One region of the Nonomuraea terrae genome, then DNA from elsewhere that is predicted to be linked to it. Evidence: riboswitches for the same ligand, from Rfam matches in the RefSeq annotation. Region 1 holds a riboswitch; each other region holds the start of a gene.
What was found. A riboswitch is a leader RNA that binds a small molecule or an ion and turns the genes downstream of it on or off. The one in region 1 is predicted to bind cobalamin.
Positions count from the first base shown of each region.

Region 2: it holds a riboswitch for cobalamin, as region 1 does, so the genes downstream of both, bluB (5,6-dimethylbenzimidazole synthase) here and cobN (cobaltochelatase subunit CobN) in region 1, are expected to answer to the same signal.
Region 3: it holds a riboswitch for cobalamin, as region 1 does, so the genes downstream of both, ACIBP6_RS25140 (ribonucleoside-diphosphate reductase subunit alpha) here and cobN (cobaltochelatase subunit CobN) in region 1, are expected to answer to the same signal.

Region 1 is NZ_JBITLL010000001.1:564,942-570,466, reverse strand. It holds gene ACIBP6_RS02745 (cobyrinate a,c-diamide synthase) at 1-85, shown strand, start outside; gene cobN (cobaltochelatase subunit CobN) at 40-3,639, opposite strand; cobalamin riboswitch at 3,675-3,873, opposite strand; gene cobG (precorrin-3B synthase) at 3,891-5,126, shown strand; gene ACIBP6_RS02730 (precorrin-8X methylmutase) at 5,123-5,525, shown strand, end outside.
Region 2 is NZ_JBITLL010000007.1:86,466-91,990, reverse strand. It holds gene ACIBP6_RS34525 (STAS domain-containing protein) at 1-171, shown strand, start outside; gene ACIBP6_RS34520 (GNAT family N-acetyltransferase) at 263-1,141, shown strand; gene ACIBP6_RS34515 (LLM class flavin-dependent oxidoreductase) at 1,153-1,968, shown strand; cobalamin riboswitch at 2,132-2,330, shown strand; gene bluB (5,6-dimethylbenzimidazole synthase) at 2,360-2,995, shown strand; gene ACIBP6_RS34505 (hypothetical protein) at 3,182-4,006, opposite strand; gene ACIBP6_RS34500 (hypothetical protein) at 4,083-5,219, opposite strand; gene ACIBP6_RS34495 (VOC family protein) at 5,338-5,525, opposite strand, start outside.
Region 3 is NZ_JBITLL010000005.1:286,312-291,836, forward strand. It holds gene ACIBP6_RS25130 (mechanosensitive ion channel family protein) at 1-635, opposite strand, end outside; gene ACIBP6_RS25135 (ribonucleotide-diphosphate reductase subunit beta) at 648-1,643, opposite strand; gene ACIBP6_RS25140 (ribonucleoside-diphosphate reductase subunit alpha) at 1,657-3,828, opposite strand; cobalamin riboswitch at 3,950-4,147, opposite strand; gene ACIBP6_RS25145 (tripartite tricarboxylate transporter substrate-binding protein) at 4,152-5,123, opposite strand; gene ACIBP6_RS25150 (SAM-dependent methyltransferase) at 5,221-5,525, opposite strand, start outside.

The DNA.
Region 1 (5,525 bases):
CTACCTGCACCTGCACTGGGCCGGGCGGCCGGAGCTGGCTCAGCGGCTGGTGTCGTCCTCCAGGTCGCCCTCGGTCTTGAGGTAGACCTCCTGCAGGCCGCGCAGGAGGTCGGGGTCCGGGTGCTCCCACATGCCGCGCTCGGCCGCCTCCAGGAGGCGTTCGGCGATGCCGTGCAGGGCCCACGGGTTCGATTCGGCCAGGAACGCCCGGTTCTCCGGGTCCAGCACGTACGTCTCGGCCAGCTTGTCGTACATCCAGTCGGCGACCACCCCCGTGGTGGCGTCGTAGCCGAACAGGTAGTCGACGGTGGCGGCCAGCTCGAACGCGCCCTTGTAGCCGTGCCTGCGCATCGCCGCGAGCCAGCGCGGGTTGACCACCCGGGCGCGGAAGACGCGGGAGGTCTCCTCCGACAGGCTGCGGGTGCGTACGGCGTCGGGGCGGGTGCTGTCGCCGACGTACGCGGCCGGTGCCCGGCCGGTGAGCGCCCGGACGGTGGCGATCATGCCGCCGTGGTACTGGAAGTAGTCGTCGGAGTCGGCGATGTCGTGCTCGCGGGTGTCGACGTTCTTGGCGGCCACGGCGATCCGGCGGTAGGCGTCCTCCATCTGCGGGCGGGCGGCGACGCCGTCGAGGTCGCGGCCGTAGGCGTAGCCGCCCCACACCGCGTACACCTCGGCCAGGTCGGTGTCGTCGCGCCAGTTGCGGCTGTCGATCAGCGGCAGGATCCCGGCCCCGTACGCGCCGGGCGCCGAGCCGAAGATGCGCATCGTGGCCTGGCGCTCGTCGCCGCCGTCGGCCCGGACGTGGGCTTTGACGTAGTTGTCCGTGTCGGGCTCGTCCAGGCCGGCGGCCAGGCGTACGGCGTCGTCGAGCATCGCGACCACGTGCGGGAAGGCGTCCCGGAAGAAGCCGCTGATGCGAATGGTGACGTCGATCCTCGGCCGGCCCAGCTCGGCGAGCGGGATCGGCTCCAGGGCGGTGACGCGGCGGGAGGCCTCGTCCCATTCGGGACGGATGCCGAGCAGGGCCAGCACCTCGGCCACGTCGTCGCCCGCCGTGCGCATGGCGCTGGTGCCCCAGACGGACAGGCCGACCGAGCGCGGCCACTCGCCGGTGTCGGTGCGGTAGCGCTCCAGGAGCGACTCCGCCATCGCCTGGCCGGTCTCCCAGGCCAGGCGGCTGGGGACCGCGCGGGGGTCGACCGAGTAGAAGTTCCGCCCGGTCGGCAGCACGTTGACCAGCCCGCGCAGCGGCGAACCGCTCGGCCCGGCGGGGACGTAGCCGCCGTCCAGGGCGTGCAGCACGTGGTCGATCTCGTCGGTGGTACGCGCGAGGCGCGGCACCATCTCGGTCGCCGCGAACCGCAGGATCCGACCCACCAGCCGGACACTCTCAGGGGCGGTCGGCGAGAGGATCGTCTCGGCGGTCTCTTCCGCCGCGTCCGGGGACCATCCGCGTTCCTCCATGGCTTCCACCAGGGCGCGGGCCGTCGCCTCCGCTCGGTCCACGGCGCCGAGACCCGCCGTGCCGTCCTCGGCCAGGCCGAGGGCCTCGCGCAGGCCGGGCAGCGTCTCGCGGCCCGCCCACATCTGACGGGCCCGCAACATCGCGAGCACCAGGTCCACCCGCGCCGCCCCGGCCGGCGCCTGGCCGAGGACGTGCAGGCCGTCGCGGATCTGCGCGTCCTTCACCTCGCACAACCACCCGTCGACGTGCAGCAGGAAGTCGTCGAACTCGCTGTCGTGCGGCCGGTCCGCCAGCCCCAGGTCGTGGTCGAGCCGGGCGGCCTGGATCAGCGTCCAGATCTGCGCCCGGATCGCGGGGAGCTTGGCCGGGTCCATCGCGGCGATCGTGGCGTGCTCGTCGAGCAGCTGCTCCAGCCGCGCGATGTCGCCGTACGATTCCGCCCGCGCCATCGGCGGCACCAGGTGGTCCACCAGCACGGCGTGCGCCCGCCGCTTGGCCTGCGTGCCCTCCCCCGGGTCGTTCACCAGGAACGGGTAGACCAGCGGCAGGTCCCCGATGGCCGCGTCGGGGCCGCAGGCGGCCGACAGGCCCGCCGACTTGCCCGGCAGCCACTCCAGGTTGCCGTGCTTGCCGACGTGCACCATCGCGTGCGCGCCGAACTCCTCGGAGAGCCAGCGGTAGGCGGCCAGGTAGTGGTGGCTGGGCGGCAGGTCGGGGTCGTGGTAGATCGCGATCGGGTTCTCGCCGAAGCCGCGCGGCGGCTGCACCATCACCACGACGTTCCCGGCCCGCAGCGCGGCCAGCACGATGTCGCCCTCGTGCACGAACAGCTCGCCCGGCGGCGGCCCCCAGTGCCGTTCCATCCCGGCCCGCAGCTCCTCGGGCAGCGTGCGGTACCAGCGTTCGTAGGAGGCGGCGGAGATGCGTACCGGGTTGGCCGCGAGGGCCTCCTCGGTGAGCCAGTCGGGGTCCTGGCCGCCGGCGGCGATCAGGGCGTGGATCAGCGCGTCGCCGTCCTGCGCGGCCACGCCGGGGAAGCCCTCGCCCACGTCGTACCCGGCCTCGGCGAGCCGGGTCAGCAGCCGGACGACGCTGGCCGGGGTGTCCAGGCCGACCGCGTTGCCGATCCTGGAGTGTTTCGTCGGGTACGCCGACAACATCACCACCAGCCGCCGCTCGGCGGGCGCGGTGTGGCGGAGCAGCCCGTGACGTACCGCGATGCCGGCCACCCGTGCGGCCCGCTCGGCGTCGGCGACGTAGACGGTGAGCCCGTCGCGGTCGATCTCCTTGAACGAGAACGGCACGGTGATGATCCGCCCGTCGAACTCGGGGATCGCCACCTGCGAGGCCGCGTCCAGCGGGGACAGGCCGTCGTCGTTCTCCTCCCACGCCTGCCGGGAGGTGGTCAGGCAGAGACCCTGCAGGATCGGCACGTCCAGCGTGGCCAGCGCGCCGACGTCCCACGCCTCGTCGTCGCCGCCCGCGCCCGCCGTGGCCGGGCGCGCGCCGCCCGCCGCCAGTACGGTCACGACCAGCGCGTCAGCCGTACGCAGGGTCTCGATCAGCTCGGGCTCGGCCGTGCGCAGGGACGAGCAGAAGACCGGCAGCGCCTGACCGCCGGCGTCCTCGATGGCCGCGCAGAGCGTCTCGACGAACGCGGTGTTGCCCGCCAAGTGGTGCGCGCGGTAGTAGAGCACGCCGATCACCGGCCCGCGCGTGGACCGGGCTTCGCGCGCCGGCCGCCCCCACGACGGCGTCGGGGCGGGCGGGGCGAACCCGTGCCCGGTCAGCAGCACCGTGTCCGACAGGAACGCGTGCAGCTCGGTCAGGTTGTCCGGCCCTCCGTGCGCCAGGTAGGCGTGGGCCTGGGCGCACACACCGCCGGCGACCGTGGACAGCTCCATCAGCTCGGCGTCCGGAGCCTGCTCGCCGCCCAGCACCACGACCGGGCGCGGCCCGGCCAGCAGCGCGTCGAGGCCCTCCTCCCAGGCGCGCCGGCCGCCGAGGAGCCGTACCACGACGAGGTCGACGCCCTCCAGCAGCTCGGGCAGGTCGTCAGGGGCGAGCCTGGCGGGGTTGCCCAGGCGGTAGGCCGCGCCGCCGGCGCGGGCGCTCAGCAGGTCGGTGTCGGAAGTGGAGAGCAGCAGGACGGTACGGCTGTCGCCTGGCACGGCGCAATCCTCCCTCGGGGTCCTCGCCCCAGTAGCGGGTGACGCGACGGCAGGAGTCTCCTGGCTCCCGGATCAGCGCTCACCCCGACCTTCCCACCCGTCGCCGGGCAGTGGCCTTGCGGTGGGGTTCGCTCCCCAGTCACAGTGGCGGGACCGCGCCGGTTTCGCACCGGCTTCCTCCCTTTGCCATCGCCTACCGGGAGCCTACGGCAGAACTGCCGCTTCACAGAAGTGGCGTTACCATCCTCCTCGTGCCCATAGCCGACTATTCCGGGCAAGCGCCTCCCGCCGCCGGCCCGGGACCGCTCCAGCCGCACACCCCCGTCCCTGGCCACCTCGACGTCCCGGAAGCAGGCGAAACCACCCCCGAGCGTGTGCGTCCCGATGCCTGCCCGGGCGCTCTGCAGGTGCACGAGGCCGCCGACGGCGCGCTCGCCCGCGTCCGCGTGCCCGGCGGCGCGATCTCCGCCGCCCAGCTCAGGGAGCTGGCCGCGTGCGCGGCGCGGCTCGGCTCGGGCGTGATCGAGCTGACCTCCCGGGCGAACGTCCAGGTGCGCGGCCTGCGCTCCCCCGGGGACTTCGCCGCGCGGATCGCCGCCGCCGGCCTCCTGCCCTCCCCCGCCCACGAGCGCGTACGCAACATCGTCGCCTCACCCCTCGGCGGACGCGGCCCGCACGGCCTCCTCGACCCGCAACCCCTGGTGGAGGCCCTGGACCGCGCCCTGTGCGCCCGCCCCCGCCTGGCCGACCTGCCGGGCCGCTTCCTGTTCGCCGTGGACGACGGCACGGGCGACGTCATCGGCCTGAACGCCGACATCACGTACGTTCCCGGCCACGGCCTCCTCCTGGCCGGCGCCGGCACCGCGCTCCCCGCCGACGCCCGGACCGCCGCCGGCCTCATGCTCGCCGCCGCCGAAGCCTTCCTCGACGAACGCGCCCAGTCCTGGCGTCTCGCCGAGATCCCGGACGGCGCCGCCCGGATCGCCGCGCGCCTCGGCCTGGACGGCTCCGCCACGGTGCCCCGGCCCTCCGGGGAGTCCGGCGCGCGGCGGGCCGGGGTCGTCCCGCAGCGGGATGGGCGGGTGGCGCTGGAGGCCGTCGTGCCGCTCGGGCGGCTCAGCGGCGCGCAGGCGGTGGCGATCGCCGCACAAGGCGCGCCCGTGCGGCTGACACCGTGGCGCAGCGTGATCCTGCTGGACCTGGCCCCCGAGGCGGCCGACCACGCGGCCGAAGCGCTCAGCGCGGCCGGGCTGGTCACCGACCCGGCCTCCCCCTGGATCGGCGTGACCGCCTGCACCGGCCGTCCGGGATGCGCCAAGTCACGCGCCGACGTGCAGGAGGACGCCCGCCGCTGGGTGGCCGCCCTGGACGCTCCCCCACCGACGCCCGTGCACTGGGCGGGCTGCGAACGCCGCTGCGGACTCCCCCGCGGTGATGTCGTGCAGATGGTCGCCACCGGCGACGGATACGAGGAAAGGCACCCTTGACCGACTACATCCGCGACGGAGCCGAGATCTACCGGCGTTCGTTCGCCACGATCCGCGCCGAGGCCGACCTCGACGGGATGCCGCCCGAGGTGGCGCAGGTGGCGGTACGCATGATCCACGCCTGCGGCATGACCGACCTCGTGACGGACCTGGACTGGTCGCCGTCCGTGGTCGTCCGCGCGAGGCAGGCGCTGCGCCGGGGCGCGCCCGTGCTGTGCGACGCGAACATGGTCGCCGCCGGCGTCACCCGGCGCCGCCTGCCCGCCGACAACGACGTGGTCTGCACGCTGACCGATCCGAGCGTGCCGGACCTGGCCGCGAGGCTCGGCACCACCCGCAGCGCCGCCGCACTCGAACTGTGGCGCGACCGCCTCGACGGCGCGGTGGTCGCGGTGGGCA
Region 2 (5,525 bases), on a different contig from region 1:
GGGGTGCTCGTGGCCACGCTCAACCAGGTCCGGCGCCAGCGCGGCCGGATGATCCTGGTGCTCGCGCCCGGCATGATCCGCCACCTGCTGACGATCACCAACCTCGACCGCCACTTCGAGACGAGCGATTCCCTCCGCGAGGCGCACGCGTCACTGGCCGACGCCGCCTGACCCGGCGCGAGATGTGCCGAACCTGCGAGAGCATGGTCAGGTCATCGCGGGCACTCGCGGGAGCGCCCCCTCACGCGCGGAGGGCTTCACGTTGATCGACCGGTTCCCCGAGCCTGCGCGCGCCCAGCTGCGGGCGGCCTGCGAAGGCGGCCGGACCCGCCCCGAGTGGTGCTTCGCCGAAGGGCGGGCCCACCTGGCCTACTGGGCCCCCTACCAAGGCGCGGACCCGGTGCTCGTCTGGCAGTTCGACCCCGGCCCCGATCCCGAGGCCGCCGCCGCGCTGCTGCGCCGGAGCCTCCAGGAGATGGGGGTGGCCAAGACGATCCACGACATCTCACTCAAGCCGGGGCTCACCCCCGCCGCCGATCGCGCCGTCGCGCACCAGGCCCTGATCGGGGCCGGGTTCGTCATGGAGGTCGAGCGGCTGCTGCTCGCATGGGCGGCCGGCGGCGACCTGCCCGACGACCTGCCCGACGACCTGCCCGACGACCTGCCCGACGACCTGCCCGACGACCGGGGCCGGCTGACGTACCGGCCGGCGCGCCGGATGGACCCGTCCGAGGTGATCGACCTCCTCGTCCGCATCTCCGAGGGCTCGCTCGACCACGACACGCGCACCGAGGTCGCCAGGGTCGGCGCCGAGCACGAGGCCCGCTGGGTGTACGACGACCTGGTCAACCGCAAGGCCGAGCCCGACTGGTTCGTCATCGGCTACCTCGGCGACTCCCCCGTCGGACTGGTCGCCCCCGACGACCGCTCCATCGCCTACATCGGCGTCGTCCCCGAGCACCGCGGTCACGGCTACGTCGACGACCTCCTGGCCAGGGGCACCCGCACGCTCGCCGAGGCCGGCGTCGAACGCGTCATCGCCGGCACCGACGTCGGCAACGTGCCGACCGCCGCCGCTTTCCTGCGCGCCGGGTACTCGGAGACCGGGCGGCTGTTCCGCTACTACTGCAGGGCACCATGAGGCTGGGAGTCATGTTCGACCGCGATCTGCCGCCCGAGCGGCTGGTCCCGTTCGCGCGGGCGCTCGACGAGACGGTCGTGGACGATCTGTGGGTGGTCGAGGACCTCGGCTGGACGGGCGGCATCTCGGCGGCGGCCACGGCGCTGGCCGTCACCTCGCGGCTGCGCGTCGGCATCGGCATCACGCCCGCGCCGCTGCGCAACCCCATGCTGCTGGCGATGGAGCTGGCCAACCTGGCCCGCCTGCACCCCGGCCGGCTGGCCGCCGGCATCGGGCACGGCGTTCCGGAGTGGATGCGCCAGGTGGGCGCGGCCGTGCCGTCGCCGCTGACCCTCCTGGAGGAGACGATCACGTCCGTACGGGCGTTGCTGCGCGGTGAGACGGTCACCCTCGACGGCAGGGCGGTGCGGCTCGACGGGGTGTCGCTCGTGCATCCGCCGGCGGTGCCGCCGCCCGTGCTGGCCGGGGTGAAGGGGCCGCGTTCGCTGGCGCTGTCCGGCCGCGTGGCGCAGGGCACGATCGTGCCCGAGGGCGTGGGGCCCGCCGATCTGCCCGGCATCGTCGAGCGGATCGGCGCGGACGGCGACCACGAGCTGGTGGTCTTCACCTACCTGCACACCGGCGGCGAGGTCGACAGATCGCTGGTGGAGGGGCAGGCGGGCTTCCTGGGCATCGCGCCGGAGGACGTGGCGACGGCCTCCGGCACTCCTCAGGAGGCGGCCGCGCAGGTGAAGGCGCTGTGGGCGGCCGGCGCGAGCACGGTCGCGGTGCGCCCGATCGGCCAGGAGCCGCTGGAGCAGGTGACGGCACTGCTGTCGGCCCTGTAGGCGGCGGACCGCGACCATGAGGCGGATCGAGGAGGCCGGCCACCGACCACCCCGCCTGGTGGTCCCGGCCGTCCCCGCGGGCCAAGGCCACACCTCGGCAAGGCCGCTCGATCGGCCGGAAACATCCCAAGCAGCGCGACTTCGGTGATCGGTTACGATACCCCCTGGCAAGACGTTGCGAGGTGCCTCGCGGTCGCGAGGAGAATCGGGAAGCCGGTGTGATTCCGGCACGGGCCCGCCGCGGTGACCGGGAAGCCGCCGCCCACGTGCGCAGCACAGCCACTGGCCCGCGAGGGCTGGGAAGGCGGGCGGTCAGGCGTTGATCCGGGAGTCCGAAGACCGGCCTCGCGCCCACCGCCCCACCAGGGGCGCGACGCAGCGGGAGCCTGCCTTGAACAGCCAGCTTTACGATGTCATCCACCGCCGTCGCGACGTGCGCGGCCAGTTCACCGGCGAGCCCGTGCCGGACGAGGTGCTGCACCGCGTGTTGTCGGCGGCGCACGCCGCACCCAGCGTCGGGCTGTCCCAGCCATGGGACTTTCTCGTGGTGCGCGACGTCCGGCTCCGCGGCACCTTCCACGACCACGTACAGCACGAGCGGGCCACCTTCGCCGCCACCCTCGACGGCGAGGCCGCCCAGCGGTTCGCCCGGATCAAGATCGATGGGGTGCTCGAATCGACGCTGTCCGTCGTGGTCACCTATGACGCGGACAGGGGCGGCCCCGCGGTGCTCGGCCGTCACGCCATCGCGGACGCCGGCCTGTACTCGGTGTGCCTGGCCATCCAGAACCTGTGGCTGGCCGCGACCGCCGAACGGCTCGGCGTCGGCTGGGTGTCGTTCTACCGCGAGCCCTTCGTCCAGGACCTGCTCGGCATCCCCACCGGGATCCGCCCGGTCGCCTGGCTGTGCCTCGGCCCGGTCACCCACCTCGAAGAGACCCCTGACCTGGAACGGCACGGCTGGCGACGACGGCGCCCGCTGGCCGCCGTCCTCCATCAGGACCGATGGGGTGCGCACCCGGCCTGACGCCGCGTTTCTACGGCGGCGGCGGCCCACGACGATCGTCGCCCGTGGCACGACGGGCGACGATCATCCTGGAGAGGTGACGGGCGGGGGAACGCGAGCTCGCGGGCCGCCTGCGCACCGCCGGTCAGGCCATCGCCCACGCCGCCGACGCGACGGCGGACAGGGCGACGAAACGCTGAGCCCGCGTTACTGCCAGATCGCGGCGTACGTGCCGTTCTCGGCGTTGACCTGCACGGGGGCCAGGCCCTTGGACTTCAGGGCGTCGAAGCGCTTCTGGTAGCCGGAGCCGTTCATGCCGACGTAGTGCGCCCACGACTGGACGCCGTCCTTGCGCCACACGGCGGTGTACGTGCCGTCGGGCGCCACGGCGATCGTGACCGGCCGGAAACCCTTCTCCTTCCTGGCGTAGAACTCGGCCTCGTGCTGCTGCCGCGACTTGCCGTAGGTGTAGTACCAGGCGCCGCCGGTGTTGGCGCTCCACACGGCCGCGTACCGGATGTCGCCCGGGGTGCCGTACGCGTCCACGGAGGTCAGCGCGAGCCCCTGGTCGGCGGCCTTCTCGGTGGCGGCGGCGAATGCGGACGCAGTGAGGCCGAACTTCGAGACGAACTTGCTGCTCTTCTTCTCGAAGACGGCGGCGAACACCGGCGAGCTCGCCGGCCCGGTGGCCGAGACGGAGACCGGCTGCAGGCCGTTCTTCAGCTCGGCGTCGAACCGCTTCTGGAACCCGCTCGCCGACATGCCCTGCCACATGCCCCACGCGGCGGACGAACCGTCCTTGACCCACACGGCGGCGTACCGCTGCCCGTCGGAGACGTTCACCGTGATCGGCCGGTAGCCCTGGTCCCTGAGCTGGTGGAAACGCTTGACGCTGTCGGCCGCGCTGACGCCGTGATAGGCGACCCAGGCCGGCGCGGCCTGCGCACCGGCCGCGGGCGCCGTCACCGCCATCGGGACGGCGGCCCCGGCCAGCACGGAGGCAACGATCGCGATCTTCGCGGTGGCCCTCATGACCCTCCCTTTACCTGAACTTGAGGATTGAGGGACGACCTTAACAAGATTTATGACAGACCGCTAAGGCTTCGGATCACCCCTTCACGAACGGCGTCGGCGTCTGGCCGGTCCAGCGGTAGAGCTCGGCGACGCCGGTGTGCTTGGAGACGCCGTCCTCGGTCACCGTCCCGGCCTTGGCGACGTAGTAGCGGCCGTCGCCGAGCGAGACCAGGCCGTACTCGCCGGTGAACTCCCAGCCCCTGACGCCGGTGGCCGCGTCCTCCAGCCCGCCGGGGGCCAGGGTGAGGAGCTCGCCCTGCTCGGGCTCCGGCTGGCCGACGATCTCGCCCGTCCTGGGCTTCTCACCGCTTTCCACCATGAAGAAGGAGTAGTTGGGGAACTGCGGCTTGACACCCCGGTAGACGGCCATCATCCAGTTTCCGGTGTGCTCGTCGAACTCGAGGTTCTGCACGCCGTACCTGGTGTTGCCGGTGTAGGCGAAGTACTTGCCGTCCACGCGCTCGGGGCCGCTCTTGTGCGGGTCGCTCTCGGTGAGCGGCCGCTCGTACTTCTTCCACTGCTGGACGTCGTACTGCAGGAGGACCTGGTGGTCGTTGTCCTGCCGGTTCACGTTGGAGTAGATGCCGTACGCGACGGTCAGCTTCTGCTTGCCGTGCCGCTTTCCGAACTCGGGGCCGAAGGCCACGCCGTCGATGCCGCTGCAGCCGTAACGGTGGTCGGGGGTGTTGCCGACGTTGCCGTCGAACCTGCCGTCCCCGTTCATGTCGGCGACGTAGTCGTCCACGACCTCCTTGAGGTAGACCGTCCTGACGACGTCGCTGGTCTGGGCGTCCATGTTCATGCTGGTGATGCGGTCGACGTCGAAGATCGCGATGTAGAACGACTCCTGCTCCTTGTACTCCAGGGAGCCGTACACGCGGCCGTCCTGGGAGTTGAAGTCCAGGTCGCCCAGGTGGCCGGTGAAGCCCGTCACCGAGCCGACCGGGTTGCCCCCCAGGTCCGTCTTGACCAGGACGTTGGTGAAGGAGAAGTACATGTAGCCGTTGCGCCGGTCGATGGCCATGCCCTGGACGTGCCCCTCGGACCAGGCGCCACCGTCGATCTGCGCGGGGAGGTCCCGGGGGCGGTCGGCAGGGGTGGCGGAGACCGACGACCCGAACAGGCCGAGGGAGGCGGAGGCAGCGAGGGTGAGCGTCAGGATCTTTCGCATGAAGCAATGCCCTTCCATTACGGATCTACCAAAACCCGACGCTATCCCGATCATCCGCTCATATCTAACGAAGCACCGAACTCCCCGCGAAGTCCCCTGAAACGCCCCGTAACAGGCCTTATCTCTCCGGCCATAGATCGGCGTTCGTGGATCGAGCGACGAGCTCGACCTCGAACCCGTCCCGGTCCTCCAGGTAGGCGGCGTAGTGCTGGTCGCCGCCCGCGTACGGGTGGCGGTCGGGGAAGAGCAGCGTCCAGCCGTACGCGGGAGCCTCCTTGACCAGGGCGTCCACCTCTGCGCGGGGGC
Region 3 (5,525 bases), on a different contig from region 1:
CGCCCCCACTCCTCCTCGACGACGACCACGTCGTCCAGGCGCAGCGCGTCGCTGAAGGCGAGCTGGAGCCCGGCGAGCATGTTGCCGAGGGTCGGCTGGGCGGCGATGCCGACGACCGCGCCCGCGATGCCCGCCGAGGCCAGCAGCCCCGCTCCGAGAGCGCGCACCTGCGGGAACGAGAAGAGCATCGCGCCGAGCGCGATGACGATGATGACGGCCGCGGCGATGCGGCGCACCAGCCCGAGTTGTGTCCTGATGCGCCGCGCCCGCCGGTTGCGCTCGCCCTCGACCCGCACCAGCCGGTCGAGCACGACGTCCGTCAGCGCGTACGTGGCCTGCACGATCAGCCAGGTGACGGCGCCGATCGTGCCCAGACCGAGAAAACGGTCGACGGTGGCCCCCGCCCCGAGCTCGCCCGGGGCCTCCCCGAACATCCCCGGCCGGAAGGCCACGTTCGTCGCCGCCACCGCGGCCACGGTGAACGCGGGCCACGTGCAGTGCTCCACGAGATGCCGGGCCAGCTCCCACTTGCGCCCCGCCTTGCTCAGCACCCGCCGGATCACTTCCACCAGGAGGATCGAGCCGACCACCGCGATCAGGAGAATCGGCCAGTCCGCTGGAGACTGCACGTTCATGCCCCCAATGTCTTAGAACGTCTCGTCAAAGGTCACATTGCCCTCTACTGCCACCTGGTAAGCCGAAACCCGCCGCTCGAAGAAGTTCGCCAGTTCCTGCACGTCCTGCAGCTCCATGAACGCGAACGGGTTCGCCGAGCCGTACCGCCGGGGCAGGCCGAGCCTGGCCAGCCGCTGGTCGGCGACGTACTCGAGGTACTGGCGCATCTGCGCGACGCCCATGCCCGGCATGCCGTCGCCGCACAGGTCCGCGGCGAAGGCCAGCTCGGCGGCGACGGCCTCCTCCAGCATCTCGGCGACCTGCTCGCCCAGCTGATCGTCGAACAGCTCCGGCTCCTCGGCCCTGACCGTGTCCACGACGCTGAACGCGAACTCCATGTGCATGGACTCATCCCGGAACACCCAGTTCGTCCCGGTGGCCAGCCCGCCGAGCAGCCCCCGGGAGCGGAACCAGTAGACGTACGCGAAGGCGCCGTAGAAGAACAGGCCCTCGATGCAGGCGGCGAAGCAGATGAGGTTGAGCAGGAACTGCCGGCGCTCGTCCGCGGTCTCCAGCCGCCGCAGGCCGTCGATCGAGTCGATCCACTTGAAGCAGAACTCCGCCTTGTCGCGGATCGACGGGATGTGCTCGATCGCGGCGAACGCCTTGACCCGCTCGTCCGGATCCGGCAGGTAGGTGTCGAGCAGCGTCAGGTAGAACTGCACGTGCACGGCCTCCTCGAACAGCTGCCTGCTCAGGTACAGGCGCGCCTCGGGGGCGTTGACGTGCTGGTAGAGGTTGAGCACCAGGTTGTTGGCCACGATGGAGTCGCCGGTCGCGAAGAACGCCACCAGCCGGTTGATCAAATGCCGCTCCTGCGGCGTCATCTTCGCCAGGTCGGCGAGGTCGGTGTGCAGGTCCACCTCCTCGACCGTCCACGTGTTGCGGATGGCCGCGCGGAAACGCTCGTAGAAGTCGGGGTAGCGCATCGGGCGGAGCGTCAGATCCATCCCGGGGTCGAGCAACATCACAAGATCTCCTTCACTGGCACGCTTCGCAGGTCTCGGGGTTCTCAAGGGAGCAGGCGATCACGTCCGCGACGGGCTGGGCCGGCGTGGGCTGGGCGACCGTCGTCTGGGAGATCCGGGTCGCCGGGCGTGAGCGCAGGTAGTACGTCGTCTTCAGGCCGCTCTTCCAGGCGTAGGCGTACATCGAGGAGAGCTTGCCGATGGTCGGGCTGGCCATGAAGAGGTTGAGCGACTGCCCCTGGTCGACGTACGGCTGCCGCGCCGCGGCCAGGTCGATGAGCGCCTTCTGCGGCAGCTCCCAGGCCGTGCGGTACAGCAGCTTGAGGTCGTCGGGGATGCCGGGCACCGTCTGCACCGAGCCGTCGGCCCGCTTGATCGCGTCGCGCATCTCCTGCGTCCACAGCCCGCGCGCCTGCAGGTCGGCCACCAGATAGCGGTTGACCTGCAGGAACTCGCCCGACAGCGTCTCGCGCTTGAACACGTTGGACACCTGCGGCTCGATGCACTCGTAGCAACCGGCGATGGAGGCGATCGTGGCGGTCGGCGCGATGGCGATCAACAGCGAGTTCCGCAGCCCCGTCACGGCGATCTTCTCCCGGAGCGCCTCCCAGCGCGGCGAGCTCACCCCGTAGTGGTCGGGGTGCAGCACTCCCCCTGCCGCCCTGGTCTCGTCGTACGACGGGTGCCGGCCGCGCTCGGCCGCCAGGTCCGCCGAGGTGTCGTACGCGGCGAGCGCGATCTCCTCGGCGATCCTGGTGGACAGCTCCCGCGCCCGCGGAGAGTCGAAGGGCAGCCGCAGCGTGAAGAACACGTCCGCCAGGCCCATCACGCCGAGCCCCATCGGCCGCCACCGCTTGTTGGCCGCCTCCGCCTCGGGCGTCGGGTAGAAGCCGAGGTCGATGGTGCGGTCGAGGAAACGCACGGCGGTGCGGACGGTCCGGCGCAGCCGCTCCCAGTCGAGGTCGCCGCCGGCGAGGTGGGCGGCCAGGTTGACCGAGCCGAGGTTGCACACGGCCGTCTCGGCGTCGCTGGTGACCTCGAGGATCTCGGTGCAGAGGTTCGACAGGTGGATGACGTTCTCGGGGCGGGCGGTCTGGTTGGAGGTGCGGTTGGCGGCGTCCTTGAAGGTCATCCAGCCGTTGCCGGTCTGGGCGAGCGTGCGCATCATCCGGCCGTACAGGGTCCGCGCGGGGATCTGGCGGGCGAACCGGCCCTCGGCCTCGTACGCGCGATAGGCGGCGGTGAACGCCTCGCCGTACAGGTCGGTCAGGTCGGGCACGTCCTTCGGGTCGAAGAGCGACCAGGTCTCGTCGGCCTCGACGCGGCGCATGAACTCGTCGGGCACCCAGTTGGCCAGGTTGAGGTTGTGGGTGCGGCGGGCGTCCTCGCCGGTGTTGTCGCGCAGTTCGAGGAACTCCTCGATGTCGGCGTGCCAGGTCTCCAGGTAGACGCAGGCCGCGCCCTTGCGCCGGCCGCCCTGGTTGACCGCCGCCACGGACGAGTCGAGCGTGCGCAGCCAGGGGACGATGCCGTTGGACAGGCCGTTCGTGCCCCGGATCAGAGAGCCGCGCGAGCGCACCCGGGTCCAGGAGACGCCGATGCCGCCGGCGTACTTGGACAGACGGGCGACCTGGCCGTACCGGTCGTAGATGGCCTCCAGCTCGTCGCGCGGCGAGTCGAGCAGGAAGCAGGACGACAGCTGCGGGCGGCGCGCCCCCGAGTTGAACAGCGTCGGCGAGCTGGGCAGGTACGACAGCGTCGACATCAGCGCGTACAGCTCGGCGGCCTCGGCGACGGTCTCCGACAGCCCGCAGGCCACCCGCAGGAAGAAGTGCTGCGGCCGCTCCAGCACCCGCCGGGTCTTCGGATGGCGTAGCAGGTAGCGGTCGTGGACGGTGCGGAGCCCGAAGTACTCGAACCGGTCGTCCGCCTCCCGCGAGATCAGCCCGTCCAGCTCGGCCGCGTGCGCGGCCACGAACTCCGCCAGCCCGTCCTGGATCAGCCCGGCCGCGTGGGTGGCGGCGATCGACTCGGAGAACGACCGCACGCCGTGCGCCGCGGTCTCCTCGGCGATCTCCTCGGCCAGCAGCCGGGCGGCGAGCCGGGAGTTGGCCGGGTCGGCGATCACCCGGGCGGCGGCCTCCTCGATGGCCAGGCGGCGGTCAACCCCAACGATCTGAGTCACGTGCTCTTTCTCCTCGCGAAGTCATCCCCGTGAGGGCACGCCAGAGCACCGCGACACCGGAGCACCCGGCCGCGTCACGCCCTCAGCCCACCCTCGAGGCCCTGAACATTGCCTCCGGGCACGCGGCCCGGAGTCGCCGGCAGGTCTTCGGGCTCGCGGGCGTGCTCCATGGCGCCTACTGGCCGTCGCTTCCCGGATCCGCTCCAGTGCACATGACGGCGGTCGTTCCCGCTCACCGCTGCGGGGCAGCCCCGGAATCACACCGGGTTCCCTTTTGCTCCGCCTCAGGGGGAGGCGAACCAGCGACGACGAGGATCCTACATCTAGTGGCCGTTCCCGCAACTACCCCAGCATGTTGTGGCTCGGGTGGAGTTGATCAGCCCCAGACCGTGCATCACGGCCCGCGTCCGGGCGACCTCGGAGCCGAGCCAGCGCTCGAAGTCGTCGCCGACGAGCGGCAGCGACAGCCAGCCGGCCGCCCGGCAGGCGGCCTCCCAGCCGGGCGCGCCCAGCACGTCGTCGCACATGCGCAGCGCCCACTCGCGGCTCTCCTCACCCATGCCGTCGGGCCCGAACGCGGCCACCCAGTTGGTGAAGTCGACCCGCACGCCCGACTCCAGCAGGGTCGGCGCGTCGAGGCCGGGCAGCCGCTGGGCGGACGACACGGCCAGCGCCCGCACCCGGCCCCTGCCGATGTTGAACCGCCACTCCGACAACGGCCCGGCGGCGGCCACGGCCTTGCCCGCCAGCAGCGCGGTGGCGGCCTCGTTGCCGCTGGGGTAACCGGTGTAGTCGACCTGGCGGGTGTCGGCGCCGAGGCCCTTGGCGATCAGCCCGAAGAGCAGGTGGTCGGGCTCACCCTGCGGCCCGCCGGTCACCGGCGTCTGGGCGGGCCGGGCGAGCAGCTGCGCGCCGAAGTCGCCGAAGTCCTTCAGAGGGGAGGCGGCGGGCACGACCACGACCTCGACCTCGCCGCTGAGCCTGGCCAGCGGGGTGGTGACACCGGCCACGCCCTGGCCGTCGTTGAGCTCGGCGGCCGACAGCGCGGGCAGCCCGACCACAGTGATCGGGGTGCCGGCGCCGGTCTGGAACCCGGCCGAGCGGGCCACGCCGCCGAACGTCCGCGCGACACGCGCCCACTGCTGCCCGCCGGGGTTGACCGAGAACCGCGTACGCAGGACCTCCGCGCCGCCGGAGACGCGCTCCGCCCCGCACCCGGCGGCGGCCGCGATCGCGCCGAGCCCCCAGGCGATGAACCGCCTGCGGGGCATGCGCGTCTGTCCCGAACCGTCCATTACCCATGGTTATTAACCCATTACACATGGCTGTACACGCGGCTCGTGGTCAACACTCAGAATCGCTATTATTGGCGATTTTTCGTGATATTCGGGTTTACTTGGCTTTCTTCCCGACACCGGCCATGAGCGAGGACGGCAGCGACCAGTCGCCGACCAGTTTGGGCCGGTCCGGGCGCCAGTCGGTGGCCTGGACGAGCCCCGGCGGCTCCAGCGGGAAGTCGCCGAAGAACGCGCGGATCTCGGCCGGTGTCCGGTCGGCCCCGCGCCCCCCGGAGGCCCGGGGCCGCTCGCGCTCCTGCGGGCGCGCCGCAGTCGTGGCCCGCGTCGTGGCCCGTGTCGTGACTCGTGTCGTGACCTGCGTCGTGACCCGTGTCGTCGCATGGGAGATCACCAGGAACC